Regions from separate parts of the Delftia sp. HK171 genome, predicted to be linked through region 3. Evidence: predicted binding sites of a transcription regulator. Region 3 holds the regulator's gene; each other region holds the start of a gene.
What was found. The regulator FNR, encoded in region 3, switches genes on or off when oxygen is low (the NO sensors DNR and NnrR bind a similar motif). The targets are predictions, from matches to a motif close to TTGATNNNNATCAA.

Region 1: BO996_RS05685 (type IV pili methyl-accepting chemotaxis transducer N-terminal domain-containing protein) is a predicted target of FNR. The motif match lies at 2,099-2,112, and genes of this name have one in related genera.
Region 2: BO996_RS18950 (COX15/CtaA family protein) is a predicted target of FNR. The motif match lies at 2,108-2,121, and genes of this name have one in related genera.

Annotation. Positions count from the first base shown of each region.
Region 1 is NZ_CP018101.1:1,239,568-1,245,293, reverse strand. Features, by position in the region: gene BO996_RS05690 (response regulator) at 1-138, opposite strand, end outside; gene BO996_RS05685 (type IV pili methyl-accepting chemotaxis transducer N-terminal domain-containing protein) at 167-2,065, opposite strand; gene BO996_RS05680 (ChaN family lipoprotein) at 2,227-3,102, shown strand; gene BO996_RS05675 (DUF3297 family protein) at 3,154-3,411, opposite strand; gene BO996_RS05670 (DUF445 domain-containing protein) at 3,533-4,837, shown strand; gene BO996_RS28900 (hypothetical protein) at 5,004-5,171, opposite strand; gene BO996_RS05665 (ligand-gated channel protein) at 5,170-5,726, shown strand, end outside.
Region 2 is NZ_CP018101.1:4,209,588-4,215,313, reverse strand. Features, by position in the region: gene BO996_RS18980 (class I SAM-dependent methyltransferase) at 1-60, shown strand, start outside; gene BO996_RS18975 (hypothetical protein) at 121-402, opposite strand; gene BO996_RS18970 (hypothetical protein) at 554-820, opposite strand; gene BO996_RS18965 (hypothetical protein) at 817-999, opposite strand; gene BO996_RS18960 (hypothetical protein) at 1,161-1,571, opposite strand; gene BO996_RS18950 (COX15/CtaA family protein) at 2,392-3,591, shown strand; gene cyoE (heme o synthase) at 3,588-4,493, shown strand; gene BO996_RS18940 (response regulator transcription factor) at 4,575-5,111, opposite strand; gene BO996_RS18935 (ATP-binding protein) at 5,141-5,726, opposite strand, start outside.
Region 3 is NZ_CP018101.1:2,851,284-2,857,009, reverse strand. Features, by position in the region: gene BO996_RS12995 (bifunctional diguanylate cyclase/phosphodiesterase) at 1-85, opposite strand, end outside; gene BO996_RS12990 (HD-GYP domain-containing protein) at 82-1,323, opposite strand; gene BO996_RS12985 (sulfite exporter TauE/SafE family protein) at 1,498-2,214, opposite strand; gene hemN (oxygen-independent coproporphyrinogen III oxidase) at 2,220-3,602, opposite strand; gene fnr (fumarate/nitrate reduction transcriptional regulator Fnr) at 3,765-4,484, shown strand; gene BO996_RS12970 (hypothetical protein) at 4,566-4,853, opposite strand; gene BO996_RS12965 (FixH family protein) at 5,033-5,347, opposite strand; gene ccoG (cytochrome c oxidase accessory protein CcoG) at 5,405-5,726, opposite strand, start outside.

The DNA of each region.
Region 1 (5,726 bases), 1.6 Mb from region 3:
GCGCAGGGCCTCGCCCGCGTCGCCGGCCTCGCCGACCACGCGTAGGCCTGCGTCCTGGGCGATAAGGGCGATCAGGCCGCGGCGGAACAGCGTGTGATCGTCGATGACGAAGACGGAGATGGGGCTGGAGAAGGACATGGGGCGGTCTTTTTCTTGCGGGAGCGTGTCACGCGTTCGAGGGGAGGGCCTGCGCTGGCGCGCCGGCCGAGGCCGACGGCGGCAGCTCGATCAGCACGCGCGTGCCCTCGCCGGGGCGCGAATGGACATGGACCAGCGCCTGCGCCAGCAGGGCGCGCTCGCGCATGATGCCCAGGCCCACATGCAGCGAGTCCGGCGCAACGGCGGCGGGGACGAAGCCGCAGCCGTCGTCGCAGACTTCGAAGCGCCAGGGGTGGCGCCCCACGCGCAGCTCCACATGCCTGGCACCCGCGTGCTTGCGCACGTTGGACAGCGCCTCCTGCACCATGTGCAGCACCTGGATCTGCACGTCGGGCGCCAGCGGCAGGCCCTGGCCCGACATGCTCAGCGAGGTGGCAATGCCCGTCTGGTGCTCGAACTTGGACAGCGTGGCGCGCAGCGCGGCCTCGATGTCCTCGGCGCTGGTGCGCGTGCGGAAATGCACCAGCAGCTCGCGCACGTCGGCATAGCATTCGCACACGCCCACTTCCAGCTCGCCCAGGCTGCGGTCGCGCGCCTCGTCACGGCCCTTGGCCACGGCGTCGCGCAGCAGCTGGGTCTGTATCTTGAGAAAGGCCAGCGACTGGGCAATGGAGTCATGCAGCTCGCGCGCGATCAGGCCGCGCTCCTCGGCCACGGCGGCCTCGCGCTCCAGCGCCGTGGCGCGCAGGCTTTCCATGGCGCTGGCCAGGTGGCGCGCCATGGCGGACAGCAGGTCGCGCATGTCGTCCGTGAGCACCACGGTGGAGCGAAAGAACAGGTTGACCTCGCCCAGCAGGCGCTGCTGCAGTTGCACGGGGATGCTGACCACGGTCTCGAAGCCGGCCTCGCGGCAGTGCGGCAGCTGCAGGTCGCTGGACGGCGTGATGGGGATCACGCGCAGCCGCGCCTGCTCGCGCGGCTGGCCGCACAGGCAGGCGCCCGTGTGCAGGCAGTGCTCCTGCACCGACATGGACTGGGGCAGGCCGTCGCCGGCCAGCAGCACGTAGCGCTCGTTGGCCTCGTCGGACCAGCGCACCGTGGCCGCATCGGCCTGGGCCGCCAGGCGGACCTGGCGCACAAAGCCTTCGGCCAGGGACTGCAGGCTGGCGGCCTCCGACGCCTGCACGCTGACCGCGTACAGCGCCTGCAGCTGCTGGTGCTGCACGTTGAGGCTGGCGGTCTTCTCGCGCACCTTGTCTTCCAGCTCGGCGTGCGAGCTCTGCAGCGACTGGGCCATGAGGTTGAAGCCGGCCGCCAGCTGGCCGAACTCGTCGTCCACCTCCACGCTCATGCGCGTGTCCAGGTGTCCGCGGCGCATGCGCTCCAGCGCCGAGCGCAGCTGGCCCACGGGATGCAGCACCAGCCAGTAGCTGGTGGCCATGAAACTCACGGCTGCGATGATGGCCAGCGCCATCAGACACATCTGAAACAGGTGCAGGATGGCCGTCCAGCGCGAGAGCCGGTCCTCGATGGCCTCGACAAAGCCGTCCACCTCGCGCACGAAGGCATCGGCGCTGCCCATGATGGCCTGCGCATCGACATGGTCCTCGGCCTGCCACTGCGTGCGCAGCGCACTCCAGTCGCCGCGTATGCGCTCGTAGCGCGCGCTGACCGCATCGCTCCAGGGCACGAACAGCGGCCGCGACATGTCGCCGCTGCGCAGCAGGTCCAGGCTGGCGTCGAACTGCCGTGCGCGCTCCTGCCACTGCGCAGGCGCCTCGTTCTGGCGCGCCATGGCCATGCGCACCATGCTCATGCGCAGCCGCCCGGCCTCGTTCACCGCCGCCGCGCCGCCCTCCAGCTGCCAGGCCACCCACAGCGTGAAACCGATCGATGCCACGGCCGCGAGCAGGCAGGCCGCGCCCATGAGCAGCAGCTTGGTCGAAAGCGAGGGCTTGCCATGCATGGCTGCACTGTAGCCACGGCACATTTGCGCGTCTTGACCTGAATCAAGCGCCACCCGTTTGCGCCGTGCCCCCGCCCCGATTCCTAGGATCCTTTCAACTGCCCCCAATGCCCACAGGGCCTATGGCGTCCCCGGGCGAGGCCAGTGATTAGCATGGGGCCATGCAAGTCCGCTCCCACCTCCGCCCCTTCATCCGCACCCCGCGCCTTGCCGGCCTGGCTGCGGCCGCATTGCTGGCGGCAGCCCTTGCAGGCTGCGCCAGCTCCTCCGCCCCGGCGCGGGACTGGACGCAGCAGTTGCAGCGCTGGTCCGACGCGCCCATCGTGCTGCTGGGCGAGCAGCACGATGCGGTCGCCCACCAGGCCTGGCAGCAGGCCACGGTGGAGCAGTTGGCAAAACAGGAGCGCCTGGCCGCGCTGGTGATCGAGATGGCGCCGCGCACGGGCTCCACGGCCAGCCTGGCGCGCGATGCCTCCGAGGACGCGGTGCAGCAGGCCCTGCAATGGCAGGACGCGGCCTGGCCCTGGCCGCGCTACCGCGGCGTGGTCATGGCCGCCGTGCGCGCGGGCGTGCCCGTGCTGGGTGGCAACCTGCCGCGCGCCGACATGAAGCAGGCCATGCGCAACGAGAACCTGGACACCCACCTGCCGCCCGAGGGCTGGCAGCGCCAGCTCGACGCCATCCGCGAAGGCCACTGCGGCCTGCTGCCCGACACCCAGCTGGCGCCCATGGCCCGCATCCAGCTGGCCCGCGATGCCAGCATGGCCGAGGTGGCCAGGGCCGCAGTCAAGCCCGGCAAGACCGTGCTGCTGGTGGCCGGGCGCGGCCACGTGCTGCGCGGCGTGGGCATTCCCACCTGGCTGCCCGAGGCCGCAGGCGCCAAGGTGGCCGTGGCGCAGGCGGGGGAGACATCGGTGGCGCAGGCCTCGGATGTGGATTGGCTGCAGAAGACGGATGCCCTGCCCGCCAAGGACCACTGCGCCGAGCTGCGGGAGAAGTTCAGAAATCCGCCGGCGCCACGGGCCGATGCGGGCTGAAGCCCGCTGATTCCTGAAGAGGTTGCGGCCGGCCTTGCGACCGGCCGGAAATCAGCGGTAGAAAGCTTCCACGGCGCCCTTGAGCTTGATCAGCAGGGGCTTTCCCTTGCGGTCCACCGTCTTGCCGGCCGGCACCTTGATCCATCCCTCGCTCACGCAGTATTCCTCCACATCGAAGCGCTCGTTGCCGTTGAAGCGGATGCCGATGTCGTGCTCGAACACGGCGGCCACATGGTGCGGGCTGCGCGGGTCGATGGACAGGTGGTCGGGCAGTGCGGGGCGATCGGCGGGTGCGTTGGCGTCGGTCATGGTCTTGTTCTCGCAAGAGGGTTCTGAAGAAAGCCGGTATTGTCCGCGCAATTCGCAGGCAGGCGCTGGCTGACAGGCTTTGGCGGCAGGCATCGTCATGCGGATGGCGGACGGGCGTCGTATGCTGCGCTCCATGCTGTCGCCAGAGCAACGTCAAACACTGAAGTCGGCCAAGCGCCTGCCGCTGGCGCTGCTGCTGTTCGTGGCGCTGGGCTTCGTGGCCTCGTCCGTGGCGGCGGGGCACTGGCAGCAGGTGCCGCTGTGGCTGGCCTGCATCAAGGCCGTGACCGAGGCCTCGCTGGTCGGCGCGCTGGCCGACTGGTTTGCGGTGTCGGCGCTGTTCCGGCGCATTCCGCTGCCCCTGGTCGGGCGCCATACGGCCATCATCCCGCGCAACAAGGACCGCATCGGCGAGAACCTGGCGAATTTCGTGCGCGACAAGTTCCTGGACGGCCCTTCGCTGGTGGCGCTGATCGAGCGCCATGATCCCGCCCGCGTGCTGGCCGGCTGGCTGACCACGCCGGCCAACAGCACCCTGCTGGGGCGGCAGGTGGCGCGGCTGGCGCTGGCGGCGCTGGAGATGGTGCAGGACCGGCAGGTGGAGCGCTTTCTGACACAGGCATTCAAGGCCTTGCTGGCCCAGGTGGACCTGCCCCGCGCGGCGGCGGATCTGTTGTCGGGCCTGACCAAGGACGGCCGCCACCAGGCCGTGCTGGACGATGTGCTGGCCCGCGTCAGCGGCGTGCTGCGCGAGGCCGAGACCCATGTGCTGATCGCCCAGACCATCGTGCTGTGGCTCAAGCGCGAGCATCCGCTCAAGGAAAAGATGCTGCCCACGGACTGGCTCAGCGACAAGGGCGCCAGCGCCATTGCGGGCGCGCTCGACAGCCTGCTGCAGGACATCGCCAGCAACCCCGAGCACCACATGCGCAAGGCCTTCGACGCCTCCGTGGACCGGCTGGTCACGCGGCTGCAGTCCGACCCCGCCATGTCCGAGCGCGCCGAGCGGCTGCGCCACTACCTGCTGCACGACGAGAAGCTGGCCGGCTACCTGCGGGCGCTGTGGCTGGGCCTGCGCGCCAAGCTGCAGGCGGACCTGGCCAACGAGCATTCGCAGGTGGCGCGCAAGACCGCCGCCATGGGCCGCTGGCTGGGCCAGTCGCTGGCGCACGACGAGGCGCTGCGCAGTTCCATGAACGAGCGCCTCAAGCGCTGGGCCCAGGCGCTGGCGCCCGATGTCTCGCAGTTCCTGGCCCAGCACATCGCCGATACCGTGCGGCGCTGGGATGCGCGCGAGCTGTCCGAGCTGATCGAGCTGCACATCGGCAAGGATCTGCAGTACATCCGCATCAACGGCACCGTGGTCGGCGGTGCCGTGGGGCTGGTGCTGTTCCTGGTCTCCAATGCGGGGCGGCTGTGGTCCTGATCTTCGTATCAGGATGTTGCCTGCGGGCCACATCGGGCCAACTTTACAAAGCTGCCGTGCTCGCCGGAACGCCGTGAATCGGGCCGGGCGCTGAACGCGCCCGGGCACTGGCGGCCCTGCATGTCATTGATGAACAAGGCAACATTCAGCATCCTGAATGAATTGCTCACAGATCGGCCCGCTTGTAAAGAAAAACAGCAGCTGCGCTGCCGTCGGCCAGGCCGTTGTCGACGGGAAAATAAAATAAGAACGATTCGCACTCATCAAAAACAACAGAGCGGATGCGCACCCCGGTCGTTCGACCGTCCGTGATTCTTCTTGCGAGCTTTCCCATGCACAACTGCACAGCCCCCGCGGCGGGCCGTGGCTTTGCCCTGTCCGCCCTTTGCACCTCCCTGCGTGCTTCGTTTCCCTCCACCGCCGTTCCCCTGCGCCGCACCGCGCTGGGCGCCTGCCTGGGCCTGCTGGCCTCGGGCAGCGCGCTGGCCCAGGCAGCAGGCGGGGCGACGCTGGAAACCCTGGTCGTGACGGCCAGCGGCTTCGAGCAGGAGATCAGCCAGGCGCCGGCCTCGATCTCGGTGATCACGCGCCAGGAACTGGAGCAGGGCGCCTACCGCAACCTGCACGATGCCCTGCGCGATGTGCCCGGCGTGATCCTCACGCCCTCGGACAACAACTCCAACGACATCTCGTTGCGCGGCATGGGCGCCAACTACACCCTGATCCTGGTCGACGGCAAGCGCATGAGCACGCGCGAGACCCAGACCAACGGCAGCACCGGCACGGACCAGAGCTGGATTCCGCCGCTGGAGGCCATCGAGCGCATCGAGGTGGTGCGCGGCCCCATGTCCTCGCTGTACGGCTCGGACGCCATGGGCGGCGTGATCAA
Region 2 (5,726 bases), 1.4 Mb from region 3:
CGCTTTGTGATCGAGAAGTTCGTGCCGACCTTCATTGCGACACGTTCGGTGAAACTCTGAAGGTGCTGCTGCCTGGCCTTGACGCCCTCAGGTCGGCCTTAGGTCTCCCTCAGGTCGCCCTCAGGTGCGCAAGGCCGGCGTCCAGGTCTGTTGCTGGGCGGGTTCGGTCACGGGCTGCGCCGGCTTCGGTCGGGGTGCTGGGCCCTTGGCCTGGGACGATGGCTGGGCCTGCCGTGCTTGCTCGGCGCCGGATTTGGCCAGCAGCATCATCACGGCCATGCAGATCAGCGTCAGCATGAGCACCACGCAGATGGGACCCAGATCCACGGAGGCGATGTCCAGCCCCTTCAGCGACTGCCAGCGTTCTGAGCGTACTTCCAGTGGTTCTTCGGGATCGGCCATGGCACCTCCACTGCGTTGAGTGTGGACACATGCTAGGCGTAAGTGAGCATGCAAACAATATGGGGACTTCGCCAGGATGTGAGGGTATACAGCAGCCCCGGCTCGGTTGGCTTCACGCTTGAAGGCTCTTTCCGCTGCTGCCGTGTGACAGCTACTTGACCCACATCAACTGCACCGCCACGGCCAGGGCGATGGCCAGCAGCCCCAGCAGCACGGCCATTGCCACGATGGTGACCGCCCTGCGGCGCTTTGCCTTGCGGGGGTTGCGCAAACGGGGCGGGGCGGGAGAGGGCTGCGTGGCATCCAGGGCCGCAATTCTTGCCAGCCAGTCTTCGGCGGTGGGCAAGGTGGAGGTGGGCGATGCGCAGGGTGAGGCGGGGGGCGATGCGGGTGGTGAGACGGGCTTGCCACGGTTCATGGCCCCAGCTCCTGACGCATCTCTTCAAGCACCTGCACGGCGCCCTGGATCATGGCCAGCCTGTGCTCCAGCGCAGCCTTTTGGGCCTGCAGCCGGTCCAACTGCTCGGCAACCAGCACCTCGTCGGCCCGCAGCTTCTTCAGCCGCTCCTGTATGGCCTCCATTTCCGGGGCGCTCATCTGCCAATCCTCCAGCATCGAAGGGCGCCGAGCGTGGCCCGGACCCTTCTCACGATTCACACGAATGCCGGCAATTATCTGTGCGCCTTAGTGATTGGCTATGAATGAATTGACATAGATTGTCATCGACCGGCGCAGAAGGCCGAAGGCTGTGCAGTTGTTCAAAGCAGCCAGGTCCTGTTGGGCCGGTTGCCGTCGATTTCCACAAGTCCTGCGTCCTGCAGTATGGGCAGGATGTAGGTGATCACCACGGCTGCGTTGTCGTTGGCCTGTTTGGCCGCAAAGCCCAGAAAGCCGGGCCGGTGCTGGCTGGAGGCCACGATGCAGGGCCGCTCGGCGCCGTGATGCTCCTGGGCCAGATGGCGCAGCACGGCGCCGAAGGCTTCCCGCCTTATGCGCACCGTGTTGCCCTTGTGCGTTCTGACTTCCAGGCCGCTGTCGCTGCGGCGGATGACAGTGAAGGACGCGGTGCGTCCCTTGTCGGGCGTCTTCAGGGGCTTGTCCTGGGCGATGCCGTCCCAGAAGGCATTGAAATCGTTGTTGGAGAGCACGCGCACGAAAAAGAGGTCCATTGCCTGGAGGTTTTCTTGGACGTGGAGTCTCCCTGGCTTCGACTGGCCGAAGATGAGCAAATCTGAGCAGTGCCGCTCAATGTGCGAGAAATTTGAGGAAGATCCGGCCTTGCCGCGTTCTGACCTCGGTCCCTTCGATAAAGCCCATCAGTCTGGCCGAACCGTCCATGGAGTACAGCGCCGGTCCATCGATGCGGTAGATGGGCCTGGTCCCGCAACGGACGAATTCATCGCCTTCGACACGCCCGATTTCGTTTCCGTGCCCATCAAGCACAGTCCACGAGCCTCCTGCAATCATGGCCTCACCCGGCAGTTGCCGGTTCCCAAGTGAAACCACCAATCTAAGGAACGCGAGGTGTCTGAATCTGAGCGAATCTGAGCAGTCGTGTAAAGCTGGGCCGCCGACGCCTTGGGCAGGGTCCTGTGGAAATTCGTGTGCGCCAGGCTCAAGCCGCATCGCACCGGCCAAAAGAAGCTGGCTGCGATCTAGGGGCACTGCATGCGTGGGCGATTGAGCGGTTCGCAGCCAAGTAGAATTGTTTCATATCAAAGACATGCTGCTCTGAAAGTTGCAGCGACCGGGCCCGCTTGGCGGGCCTTGTGCATGGGGCGCGGTCCCGCAGCCGGTATCTGGGTGCATGTCCTGATTCTCTGTAGGCCCGGCCTGCGATCCAATCTCGCGCATGGGGCTGAGCCTTCTCGTCAAATTGCTCTCATTTATGAAGATCTGCTGTCGCCACCCGGATGCGCCTGCGGCATTGCCTTTCGGCTTGCCCGTGGGCCATGCCGTGTGGTGCATGCCGCGCTGCGGAGGGCGGGCGTGAGCGAACAGGCGCTGTACGATCTGGCCCCCGTTCTGGAGCTGATGCTGCTGGGCCTGTTGCTGGCGCTGGGCCCCCTGGCCTGGGTGTGGCTGCGCAACCGCAGCAGCGGCTCGCTCAAGCGACTGCAGGCGCTGTCGGTGCTCACGCTGTTCCTGACCTTCGATCTGGTGCTGTTCGGCGCCTTCACCCGCCTGACCGATTCCGGCCTGGGCTGCCCCGATTGGCCGGGCTGCTATGGCAGTGCCAGCCCCATGGGCGCCCGCGCGCAGATTGCCGAGGCGCAGGCCGCCATGCCCACCGGGCCGGTGACGCATGGCAAGGCATGGATAGAGATGGTCCACCGCTATCTGGCAACCACCGTGGGCGTGCTCATCATCGCCATGACCATCATGGCCTGGCGGCGCGCGCGGCGCCTGGGCAGGGCGGGTGGCGCAGGGGCCGAGCGTACAGGGGCGGAGGGCACAGGCGGTGCCCTGAGTCCGTGGTGGCCCACGCTGGCGCTGTTCTGGGTCTGCCTGCAGGGCGCCTTTGGCGCCTGGACCGTGACCATGAAGCTTTTTCCGGCCATCGTGACCCTGCACCTGCTGGGCGGCACGGGGCTGCTGGCCTTGCTGTGCGTGCCCGCCGTGGGGCTGAGCCGTGCTGCGCGTCAGCAAGGGGCGACCGTGATTTCACCCGCGCTGCGCGCGGGGCTGTGGCTGGGTCTTGCGCTGCTAGTGCTGCAGGTGGCGCTGGGCGGCTGGGTCAGCACCAACTATGCGGTGCTGGCCTGCAGCAGTTTCCCGACCTGCCAGGGCAGCTGGTGGCCGGCCATGGATTTTTCGCAGGCGCTGCAGATCTGGCGTCCGTTGGGCATGCTGCAGGACGGCAGCAACATCAGCTTTGCGGGCCTCACGGCCATCCACTATCTGCACCGCCTGGCGGCCTATGTGGTGGTGGCTGCGCTGGCCGGGCTGTGGTGGCGTTTGGGTGAAGTGCCCGCACTGGCGTCGCAGCGCCGCGTGCTGGGTGCGTTTTTGGTGCTGCAGGTGCTGACAGGCCTGTCGAACGTGGTGCTCGATTGGCCGCTGGTGGCCGCGGTGCTGCATACGGGCGGCGCAGCTGCGCTGGTGACCGTGATTGTTTGGTGCCTGGCGGCCAGCCGCCCGGGCGCACTGCGGGACGGTCTGCCGGTTGCCCGTGGAGAGATTGCATGAGTAAACAAGCTTCCCTGAGTGTCGAGCCCTCGCGCTGGACACAGTTCTATGCCCTGACCAAGCCGCGTGTGGTGCAGCTGATCGTGTTCTGCGCACTGATCGGCATGGTGCTGGCCGTGCCCGGCTGGCCCAACGCCGACCAGTGGCTGCACATGGCGCTGGCCTGCCTGGGCATCTGGCTGGTGGCGGGCGCGGCGGCCGCCTTCAACTGCCTGGTGGAGCGCCATATCGATGCGCGCATGAAGCGCACCTCCTGGCGGCCCACGGCGCGCGGCGAGCTGAGCAGCCAGCAGGCGCTGGCCTTCTCGGCCATCCTGTGCACGCTGGGCGCGCTGGTGCTGCTGCTGTGCACCAACCCGCTGACCATGTGGCTGACGCTGGCCACCTTCGTGGGCTATGCCGTGATCTACACGGTGATCCTTAAGCCTGCCACGCCGCAGAACATCGTGATCGGCGGTGCCTCCGGTGCCATGCCGCCCGTGCTGGGCTGGGCCGCGATGACGGGCCAGGTCGGTCCCGAGGCGCTGATCCTGTTCCTCATCATCTTCCTGTGGACACCACCCCATTTCTGGGCGCTAGCGCTGTACCGCGTGGAAGACTACCGCCAGTCCGGCCTGCCCATGCTGCCCGTGACGCATGGCAGCGAGTACACGCGGCTGCAGATCCTGCTGTACACGGTGATCCTGTTTGCGGCCTGCATGCTGCCCTTCATGTACGGCATGAGTTCCTGGCTGTACCTGGTGGTGGCCGTGGTGCTGAGCGTGGGCTTCTGTGCCTATGCCTTTGCACTGTGGCGCAATTACTCGGACCAGCTGTCGCGCAAGACCTTCCGCTTCTCGCTGATCCACCTGAGCGTGCTGTTCCTGGCGCTGCTGATCGATCACTACCTCTGGCTGGGCTGATGGGGCTGATGGCCTGAGGGCCATGGCCGCGCAACGAAAAACCGGGCCCTTGAGGCCCGGTTTGTCTTGGTGCTTGCCGCCTTACTTGATCTGCCGCTTTTCCAGCTTGCGCGCCAGCGTGCGCCGGTGCATGCCCAGGCGACGGGCAGCTTCGGAGATGTTGAAATCGCTCTCGGCCAGGGTTTCGTGGATGTGTTCCCACTCCAGCGTCTTGATGGAGGTGGGGTTGCGTGACAGTTCCACGTCGGTGCGGCCTTCGAGGCGGCCGAAGGCGGCCTCGATATCGTCGGTGTTGGAGGGCTTGGCCAGATAGTGGCATGCGCCTAGCTTGACCGCCTCCACGGCCGTGGCAATGCTGGCATAGCCTGTGAGCACGACGATCAGCGCCTCGGGGCTGTGCTGGTGCAGCATCTGCACGCAGCTCAGGCCCGACGCGTTGCCCGCCAGCTTGAGGTCCATGACGGCGTATTGCGGCGAGTGCGTCTGCAGCAGCTCGCGCACTTCCTCGGCGCTGGCGGCCTGCAGCACGCGGTAGCCGCGCCGCTCGAACGAGCGCGTCAGCGTGCGCGCAAAGGTCGCATCGTCTTCAACCAGCAGCAGGAGGCGGGAGCTGTCCATGGGCGATTCGGGTTCCTGTGGGCGCCGCTTCAGGCGCCGGGTTCAATGGCAATCGATGACAGGGGCAGGCGGATCTCCACCTCACTGCCCCGCGGCGGGGTGTTCCTCACCTGAACGCGTCCGCCCAGCGAGCGCGCCACGTTGAGCACCAGGAAGAGGCCCAGCCCCCGGCCCGGGCGCTCCGTCTTGGTGGAGATATGGCGCTGGCCCAGCTGTTCCAGCACGGCGGGTGCAAAGCCCGGTCCCTTGTCGCGCACGGTGATGCACAGCATGCCGGTGCGCACGGCCAGGTGCAGCGCCACATGGCGGGGGGAGGCTTCGGCCGCATTGTCGAGCACATTGCAAACCATTTGCTGCAACGCGGTATCGGAAAGAATGGGGAAGTCCTCGTCGGCCTGGACATAGTCGAAATGCTCCACGGCGTGGCGTGACTGCCAGTGCGCGACCACGCCGTCCATGAAGGCGCGCAGCGTGGTGGCCTGTGGCGCATCGGCGCGGGTCTCGCCGGCCGACATGAGCACACTGGAGACGATGGACTTGCAGCGCAGCAGCTGCTGCTGCATTTCCTGCAGGTCGGCCAGCAGGTCGGGGTCTTGCGTGATGGCGGGCATGCGC
Region 3 (5,726 bases):
GGGTGCGCGCATCGATCAGCCACAGGGCCTCCTGCAGTGCATCCAGCAGGCGGGGCCAGGCGCGGTTGAGCGCTTGCTTGTTCAAGACGCCACCTTCGGTGGATCCAACTCCACCGCCCGTTCAAAGTAATAGCAGACACGCCGGCGCGGCGACAGGTAGTCCAGCGCATCGCGCGGCAGTTGCGCGGGCGCCACTCCCCGGCGTATGCCCAGCTCGGGAAACAGCTCCAGCGCCAGCACGGGCGCCTGCGCGGCCGGCACGCCGGCATCGTGCACCATCACCGAGGGCTTGAGCGGGCGTGATGCATTCACGGACATGACCATGGCATGGCGCCCGTCGGTCAGCTCCACCACCGAGCCCGGGGGGAACACACCCATCATGCGGATGAAGCCATTGAGCACGGGCGCGGCGAACTTGTCGCGCAGCCGGCTGAACAGCATGGACAGGGCCTCGTGCGGCGTATGCGGCGTCTGTGCATCGCCGGGATTGCACAGGCGGTCGTAGCTGTTGACCAGGGCCAGGATCTGGCCCGTGAGTTCCATGTCTTCGGCCACCAGGCTCAGCGGGAACCCCGTGCCGTCGGCCCATTCATGGTGCTGGGCGATGGCCGTTGTGACCTGGGCCGACAGGCCCATGCGCATGGCAATGGCCACGGATTCGCCCACATGGCGCTCGTAGCGCTCGCGCAGGGCGTCGGGCACGGAAGGCTCCAGGGCCAGACCGTGCATGCCTTCGACACCGGCCACGGGCTTGCCCGCGTCATGCAGCAGCGCCGCCAGGCCCAGGTCGCGCAGCAGCGATTCCTGCAGGCCCAGGGCCCGGCCCAGAAGCAGGCTGAGCACGGTCACGTTGACGGCATGCACGCTCTGGCTGCTGCCCACGCCATCGGACAGCAGGTGAATGGCCACGTCCTGCGGGCCCGCCAGTTCGGCCAGGCAGCCATCGACCAGGGCCTCGGTGGGCATGCGCGCCTGCTCGGGCGCGCTGGCGATGGTGGTCTCTATGGCCACATAGCCGCGCTCCACCTTCTGAAAGCGCGCATTGCAGTCCTCCAGCCGGCCGCGCCAGTCGGGCACGGACAGCAGCAGCGGTGCTGGCGCAGGTTCGGTGGGTGCAGGCTCGGGGGCCACCACGACGGGCGGCAGCTCCTGCGGCGGCGGGGTGCGCACCTCGGCGGGCCAGGTGTCGCTTTTGTGCGGGACACAGCGCACCACCTCCAGGCCCAGGGATTTCAGGGTCTGGATCTGTGCGCTGGAGGTGATCTTGAAGCTGCTGACCGGAAAGGGATGGTTCAGCCACCCAACATCGAGCTGGACAAACATGCCCGGACGGAGGTCTCGGATATCGATGAGGACGGAATGGTTCACGCGCGGCAACGGCCCCGAGGCTGAAGGAATCGGCAATATGTAAGCCGATGATTCGGGCATTATCTCCAGTTCTGAGGGCCTCGCAGCCAATCCGCGACCCCAGGTGCCAAGTCTGGCCTCAGCTGTTGCTCAACGGCACCAGAGGTTGGGCTTGTAGATCAGGTCCATCCACAGCGCCCAGACGGCCACGCCCACCAGCATCAGGCCGGCCAGGCGCGTGCCCCATTCGGCGCGCAGGCCGTTCAGGCGCTGCCGGCCCAGCCGCCACAGCCAGGGGCCGGCCACCAGCCACAGGCCGCTGCCCACGCCAAAGGCCGCCATGGCCAGCGCGCCCTGCAACGGGCCGCCGCTGAGCGCGGCGACCAGCACGGCCGAATACAGCAGTCCGCAAGGCATGAGCGCCCAGGCATAGCCTGCCGCCAGCGTGCCGCCCGGCGCCGACACCCAGGGCTGCACGCGCCGCCAGGCAGCGCGGCCGGCTGACTCCAGCCAGGCGGGCTGGCGGGCCTGCACCATCATGGCCAGGCCCCAGGCCATCACGGCGACATGGGTCAGCGTCCAGAACGGCTGCAGCGCCGTGGTCTGGCTGGTGAGCCAGGACAGGCTTTCCATGGCCAGGGCCGAGGCAGCGCCCAGGCTGGCATAGCCGGCCAGACGGCCGCCGTGGAACAGCGCCGTGCGCAGCCACAGCCGGCTTTGCAATCCATGCACGGCCACCACCTGCGAGCCGCCGCCCTGCCCCGCCCCGCCCGTGACCACGCCGCAGGGCGCAGCGCACATGGCAAGGCAATGGGGCCCGCCGACGAGCCCCATGATCAAAGCGGTCCAGAGGAGCGACAACAGCATGGGGCCTAGATGATCCTCGAAAACCGCGCCCGGTTCTTGTCCGCCTGCAGATATCGGTCAAACAGCATGGCCACGCCGCGCACGAAGTACCAGCCCATGGGCGTGACCTGGAAGCCCTCGTCGCTGATCTGCACCAGGCCCTTGGCCTGCAGGTCCTCCAGGGCCGCCATCTCGGGCGCGAAGTACTCGCGAAAGCCCAGCAGCCATGCCTGCTCCATGGGCTCGAACAGCACGGCGCCCTGGCACATGATGGCCATGATGACGGCGCGGCGCACCAGGTCGTCGCGCGACAGCGCCAGGCCCCGCACCACGGGCAGGTGGCTGGCGTCGATGGCGTCGTAGTACTCCTCCAGCGTCTTGGCGTTCTGGCTGTAGCTGGCACCCACCTTGCCGATGGCCGACACGCCCAGCGCAATCAGGTCGCAGTCGGGCTGGGTGCTGTAGCCCTGGAAGTTGCGGTGCAGCCGGCCCTGGCGCTTGGCCACGGCCAGCGAGTCCTCGGGCAGGGCGAAGTGGTCCATGCCCACATAGACATAGCCACCGTCCATGAACGCGGCGATGGAACGCGACAGCATGGCCAGCTTGTCGGCCCCCTGGGGCAGATCCTCGGCCGCAATGCGCCGCTGCGGCTTGAAGCGCTCGGGCAGGTGGGCATAGGCATAGAGCGCGATGCGGTCGGGCCGCAGCGCGTTGACCTGGGCCAGCGTGCGCTCGAAGGATTCGGGCGTCTGCTTGGGCAGGCCGTAGATCAGGTCCACGTTGATGGAGGCAAAGCCCAGCTGCCGCGCGGCCGCCACCAGCTCGAACACCTGCTCGGCCGGCTGCACGCGGTGCACCGCGATCTGCACCTGCTCGTCGAAGTCCTGCACGCCGAAGCTCAGGCGGTTGAAGCCCAGCTCCTTGAGCACGGCCAGGCGCTCGACGCTGACGGTGCGCGGATCGACCTCGATGGAGTACTCGCCACCCGGCTCCAGCTTGAAATGCTCGCGCAACAGGCCCATCAGCGTGCGCAGCTCGTCGTCGGAGAAGAAGGTGGGCGTGCCGCCGCCCAGGTGCAGCTGGCTGACGGCCTGGCCCTTGCCGCAATGGGCCGTGTGCAAGGCCATCTCGCGCGCCAGGTAGTCCAGGTAGACGGCAGCGCGATCATGGTGACGCGTCACGATCTTGTTGCAGGCGCAGTAGTAGCAAAGCGACTCGCAAAAGGGCACGTGCACATACAGCGACAAAGGCATGGCACGCGCTGCGGTACTCGATTTGCGTTGTTGCAGCGCCAGGATATAGTCCTCTGCACCAAAGGCCTCGACAAAGCGGTCGGCGGTAGGGAACGAGGTGTATCGGGGCCCCGGTACGTCAAAGCGACGCAGCAGCTCTGGGGTGACAGCGGTCATGGGTTTTTTCCTCTAATACCTCGACTGTGCCGCAGCACATCGGTCATGTCCTTGACTCATATCAAGAGTTGTTTGAGGGACTGCTGCGACAATTTGATCCAACTCATCGCAATCCACGAGGTCACCGCCGGCACGCTGTGTGCCGCTGATGTTTATCACTCCATGAACCTTCAGACCATCAAAGCCTCCTGCTCCAACTGCAACCTGCGCGAACTGTGCATGCCCATGGGCCTGGATGCCGAGCAGATGCAGCGCATCGACGACATCGTGGCCACGCGCCGCAAGGTCAAGCGCGGAGGCCTGCTGTTTCGCAACGGCGAGACATTCACCTCGCTGTACGCCATCCGCACCGGCTTCTTCAAGACCTGCGTGGCCACCGAGGACGGACGCGACCAGGTCACAGGCTTTCAGATGGCCGGCGAGATCATCGGCCTGGACGGCATCGTCAACGACCACCACACCTGCGATGCCGTCGCGCTGGAAGACGCCGAAGTCTGCGTCATGCCCTTCGACAAGCTGGAAGACCTGTCGCGCGAGGTCACGGCCCTGCAAAACCATGTGCACAAGGTCATGAGCCGCGAGATCGTGCGCGAGCACGGCGTGATGCTGCTGCTGGGCAGCATGCGCGCAGAAGAGCGCCTGGCCGCCTTCGTGCTCAACCTGGTGCAGCGCCTGCATGCGCGGGGCTTTTCCAAGTCCGAACTGGTGCTGCGCATGACGCGCGAGGAAATCGGCAGCTACCTGGGCCTGAAGCTGGAGACGGTGAGCCGCACCTTCTCCAAGTTCGCGGACGACAACATCATTGAGGTGCGCCAGCGCCATCTGCGCATCCTGGACACGGAGGCGCTCAAGCGCATCGTCAACAGCCAGCAGTGCCAGTGAGGCTGCAAGGGCGGCAAGCATTCATCCGCCAATGAACAAGGCCCGCGACAGCGGGCCTTGTTCATTGCGGCGGGCTCTCGCTCAGTCCCGCCCCAGCCCCTGCATGGCCAGGTCCGGGTCGGGCTCGGAGACCACGCCGTCATTGAGATCGCGGGCCGAGCGGCCCAGCATGGTGGTCATCAGGCTGGAGAGCATGGTCACGCCCCAGAAGGCGAAGAAGGCCAGCGTGTAGATGCCCTGGCGCGACCAGCCCAGGTCGCCGAGCCAATGCAGCTCCAGCGGGTCCACAAAGGCAAAAACCAGCATCTCCATCACGGCGGCTGCCAGAAAGGCAGGCCAGGCAATCCACATCCAGCGTTGGGCCAACATCAGCGATCTCCTTGTGCTGTCGAGGGGTCGCCTTCATTGTGCGCCGCGCCAACGCATGGCGCCAAGCCCCGCAGCGCCCTGCACGCCTGTAGGAAACCCTCACCCGTCGCGCATGCCGGAGATGCGATCCGCCATGCAAAAAGGCCGCGACTGCGGCCTCTTGCAGGGGTGCACGGCGATCAGCGGTCCGTGGGGTGATCGTGCGCGGGCGTAGCCGCATGGTTGCGGCCGGTGACGGCGGGCGCCATGCTCTTGGGCACTTCGCGCACGCCATCGGCACGCTCGTTGATCGTGATGCCGTTGCGGTAGTAGTCGGGGTCGATCACGGGATCGGCGCCATTGATGGCGATGATGGCCGTGATCACGGCAGCGACCACCACGGCCGCCGGGCCGGCCACCACCAGCCAGACATGGCCGAACCTCCACCAGGGCTTGCCGGCGTCGGGGTGCGAGGGAGCCTGCGCGGGCGCGGAAACTGCGGGACTGGAAGACATGGGAAACCTCTTTCTTTCAGGCGGCAGGCGCGGACCGTGCCGCGCCTGCCAGGAACATCACCGGGGCACCAGGAAGACGGCCTTTTCGGACGCGCGTCCCGCGCCTGAATGCACGGCATCGATATCGAAGAATACGGTGTGCGAGCCCGGCTCGGCCGAACCGTAGGGAATCTGCAGTCGCGCCGCAATGCCGCGCGTCTCGGCCGGGCCGACCTCGACTTCCTGCTCGGACGCCAGCTCCAGCCCATCGAGGCCATGGGCGCTGATGCGATAGCGCTGGGCCTGCTCGGTGGCATTCATGATCTGCAGGCGGTAGACATTCTCCAGCTTGCCGCCCGCCACGATGCGCGACAGCGAGGCGCGGTCGCGGATCACGTCC